Regions from separate parts of the Glutamicibacter sp. NPDC090743 genome, predicted to be linked through region 1. Evidence: predicted binding sites of a transcription regulator. Region 1 holds the regulator's gene; the other holds the start of a gene.
The links. Region 1 encodes LexA, which represses DNA repair genes until DNA is damaged. Its sites were predicted from a motif close to TCGAACANNTGTTCGA; they were not measured.

Region 2: the regulator LexA is predicted to act here: its motif matches at 995-1,010, upstream of ACIQTS_RS17500 (LexA family protein).

What each region holds. Positions count from the first base shown of each region.
Region 1 covers NZ_JBIVXE010000003.1:43,396-45,594, forward strand. The annotation lists gene ACIQTS_RS06650 (histidinol-phosphate transaminase) at 1-254, opposite strand, end outside; gene ACIQTS_RS06655 (LysM peptidoglycan-binding domain-containing protein) at 336-689, opposite strand; gene lexA (transcriptional repressor LexA) at 948-1,667, shown strand; gene ACIQTS_RS06665 (glycoside hydrolase family 76 protein) at 1,724-2,199, opposite strand, start outside.
Region 2 covers NZ_JBIVXE010000011.1:5,905-8,103, forward strand. The annotation lists gene ACIQTS_RS17495 (hypothetical protein) at 1-640, shown strand, start outside; gene ACIQTS_RS17500 (LexA family protein) at 1,059-1,460, shown strand; gene ACIQTS_RS17505 (Y-family DNA polymerase) at 1,439-2,199, shown strand, end outside.

The DNA of each region.
Region 1 (2,199 bases):
AGCGAGTGGCCGAGGTAATCGGCTAGGAGTTCGCGAAGCTCGGTGAACTCGCGGTCCGGATACCGGTTCAACGTTGCCGCCGCCTTGGCCACCTCTTGGGCAATGGCGTCGACGACTGTCGGTGGCAACGGATGGGTGTTCTCGTTGACATTCAGCTGAATGGGCACGTCGATTTGTGGTGCGCCATAAGGGGATAGCCCGCGGAGATTCTCACGCAAGGGCAGCTGACTCAAAAGTTCACTGCGGTCATTCACGCATCAAGTCTACGTGCGCAGCGCGCCTGCCGGTGAATCCGCTACGGCAGCAGGTAACAAACTCGAAGCAGGCTGGAGAAGCTAGCCGGCAAGGACCGGAATCGAGAGGGTTTCGCCAACCTGGATTTCGCTGCTGGTCAGGGCATTGAGTTCGGCGATGTGGCCCACTGCCGAGGTCACGTCGTAACCGGTGGCGTAATCCCTGGCCAGGCTCCACAGCGTATCTCCTGGAATAACGGTGACATCAACGGTTCCGACTCCAACAGGAGTATCGGCTGCGGCATGCGCGTCAGAGGCAAACATGGAGATGAAGAAAGCTGCGGCGATGGTGAGTGCGAAAATGGGCATACCTACAAGCACGGCCCATCCGCGACGGTTGATGCGGATCTTCAGTGGTGCCTGGGTCTGATTTGAGTCAAGTGCGACGGTTGCCATGACTTTGTCTCCTCAAGAAATTCAAGTGATGCGAATTTGTATTCGAAAGCGTAGATTCGAAAACTTGTTCGAACCTCGTATATCTGTTCTAACAGAGGTTTGCGGAACTTGTCCAGAAGTTTTCGAACAAATCTTTGAAAGAAGCTCGCTTATCTACTAAGATTTCGAAGTAGACGAGCAATGAAAACATCTCACCATCTAGCGCCGACAGTTTGGGCTTACGAACTTTCGAATGATTGCTAGGGAAGGCAAAATCTCATGTCAGCTTCACAACGCACTCCCCGATCGAATGCACGTTCGCTGACGATTCGCCAAAAGAAGATCCTGGAGACGATCCAGCGGTCAATCGGCAAGAACGGTTATCCACCATCGATGCGTGAGATTGGTGACGCAGTGGGGCTCAAGAGCCTTTCGAGCGTCACCCACCAGCTGAGCCAGCTGGAAAAGCTCGGCTATATCCGTCGAGATCCACGCCGTCCGCGCGCAATGGAAATCCTGCTGCCTCTGCAGCTGGCCGAAGACGCCGAGAAGGCCGAAGTTTCGAAGCCGGTCGAGCCAGATGCCAGCGAAGACGCCAAGATCATTGAATTGAGCACTTCCGCTGACACCACCATGGTTCCCCTGGTTGGCCGTATCGCTGCCGGCGGTCCGATCCTTGCCGAACAGTCCGTCGAAGATGTTTTCTCGTTGCCTCGTCAGCTCGTAGGCCACGGCGAACTGTTCATGCTCAAGGTTTCCGGCGATTCAATGGTTGACGCTGCGATTTGCGATGGCGACTGGGTAGTTGTCCGCCGCCAGCAGACGGCGGACAACGGCGACATCGTAGCTGCCCTGCTCGATGAAGAAGCCACGGTAAAGACTTTCCGGCAGCGTGACGGGCATACCTGGCTGCTTCCGCAGAACTCGCGCTACGAACCAATTTTGGGTGATGCCGCAACGATCATGGGACGCGTCGTCTCGGTGATGCGCTCGCTCTAGAATACGTACGGTCATTGCGCTGGTGCTTGGCACCAGCGCAATTCTCGTTTAACCCGCTATTGGCCGGCGTTCAACTCGAATTGAGCGGCCGCCGAGAAGATCATCCAGCGTTGGATTGCCGCCGAAAGCCGGCGTGGTTCCTGGTCAGCCAGATGGCGCGCCGTTGCCATGACCAGCCTCCTGGCCTGCTCCCGGCTCCGGGCTTCCAAGCGGACATCATTACCGGCGAGGGCCAGATATCGGCAGAGTATCCCCGCGAACAGGTTGCCGTCTCCCCCGCTGTTGAACGAGAGGACCCCGGCAGCAGTTGACAGCGATTTCGTGGTGGCATCGATCAGTACTTTAGCGTGAGCCAGATCAGCAGGCTCGCCAAGCTCAAGCAATGCCCCGAGCACCAGGCCCTGGTTATAGGTGTAGACCGCTGGTTCCACGGCGTGTCCCTGCGTGGTCAACCGAAGTCCGTCCAGATACAGTCCTCGCTCCACGCTGAACAGACTCTTTTCCAGCCACTGGAGAAGCTCTCGCGCGGTCT
Region 2 (2,199 bases), on a different contig from region 1:
CGGGCGCTCACTAGATCTCTATCTACTGCATCGCCTGGCTTCTAGTGCCGAGCCCTGGGCAACCACAAAACCTGCAGATGTCTGGGCTCGTGCCCTGGGGCTCAACGATGAGGAGTACGGTAAGGCCAGCGTTTCGCGCTGCTGGAAAAAACTGACCGAGCTGCAGCTGATCTCAAAGACCCGCGGCACTGGCCGGCACACCAAAGTGACGACACTTCGGGAAGACGGTTCAGGACATGAGTTCGAGAACCCTACCCGGAACTACTTCACCTTGCCGCTGGCCTACTGGGAGGAGCAGTGGTATCTAAAGCTGAACTACCCCGCTAAGGCACTCCTGCTGGTCGGCCTATCGCTGCAGCCTGGTTTCTACCTGCCAGATCCACAAGTTCAGAAGTGGTACGGCTTCTCTGCAGACACTCTTAACAGAGGTGTCCGGCAGCTGAAGGCCCATGGGCTTCTCCACGTAGATCGCAGGATGACCGAAGACTGGAACACCACGGAGATCGCCAACTTCCAGAACCACTACACGCTCCTCGGCCCCTTCGCCCAACCATCCAAAACGCAACCAGTCGCCACCGACATCTGGCAACTGATCAAGGATCTGAGCGGAGGTGATACTGGTGAATCCAATGATGCCTAAACGCTCTAGCGTGGAATCGTTCCGGGTATGGCTCGACACCATCTCAACGACCATCATTGCCGTAACCGCCGTGGCCTCCGTCGTACTCCCGGCGGCACTCGGCTAACAACGAAATACAGAACGCCGGGGCACTTCCCCATCCGAAAGCGCCCCGGCGTTAATATCCATCCCACAACCGCAGGGCTTACGGTCTGGAGCTGCGCAGCAGATCCCAATCTGCCCCCATCGAAACTCCACACGCAACCATAAGCGGATTTCAGCGCTCGCCGACCACCCACCATGCTGGTCTGAGCGTTGACCCAGGTACAGCTCATCGGTGTCTTTCTGTCGGGAGCGATGTCTAGATTTAAGGTCTAGAATATGTGTTCTAAGAAGTGAGGTATAGATGAAAGTAAACCGAATATCTGAGTGCTCCCCTATGGTTTCCGATAATCGTCTAGTGGCGTCGGCATTAGGGAGTGTTCCAGCGGGTTACCCGTCACCTGCCCAAGACTACTCTGACTCGAAAATTGACCTGACAGAAATGCTCATCCGCGACCAGGTAAGCACGTTCATTGTGCGTGTTTCTGGGCACTCTATGGAGCAAGCTGGAATCAGTGATGGCGATGAGCTTATTGTGGACCGTTCCATCGAGCCCAGGGAAGGAAACATCGTCCTGGCAATCATCGATGGGGAGATAACCGTCAAGCGTCTGAGCATCACACCCCAAGGAGTCCTCCTTAAAGCAGAGAACCCCGATTATCCTGACGTCTCCATTCCCGAACTTTCGGAGTTGAGAATTTGGGGAGTGGCTACCACATGCCTGCATCATCTCAATTAACTGATAATCCTGATAATCCCGTTAAGCGGGTGAATCATGCATTAGATGCAACTTCGGATCATCACCAGGAATACATTGCACATGTTGATGTGAACTCCTTCTACGTCTCCTGCGAGAGAGTCTTCGACCCCAAGTTAGAGAATCGGCCTGTCATCGTCCTCAGCAATAATGACGGTTGCGCGGTCGCGCGGTCGCCAGAGGCCAAAACCCTAGGCATTGGCATGGGCGATGCCTGGTTCAAACTCGCTGCAGACGCTGAGCGGCTAGGACTAGTAGCTAAGTCCTCAAATTATGAGCTCTACGGCGAAATGAGCTCCCGCGTCATGTCCTTGCTAGGTCGCTTCTCTGCCTGGGTAGAGGTCTACAGCATCGATGAGGCATTCTTGGGCGTCAAAGGCACCTTGGAGGAGCTGCAGACGCTAGGCGAGAAGATCAAGGCCGAAGTACGCCGGCTTACTGGCTTGCCAGTTTGCGTTGGCATCGCCAAAAGCAAGACTCTTGCCAAGATGGCCAATAAAGCAGCCAAGCACATCTCCGGGCTGCACGGTGTGTGCGTATGGAATCGAGCACCACGGGAAACTACTGAAGCACTGCTGGCCCGGCTGCCGGCCATCGAAATTTGGGGCATTGGTCCACGCCTAACCAAGCGCCTTCGCGGTATGGGGATCTGGACTGCCAAAGATCTCCGAGACGCCGATGCGGTGAGAATCCGCGATAAGTTTTCCATCGTTCAGATGCG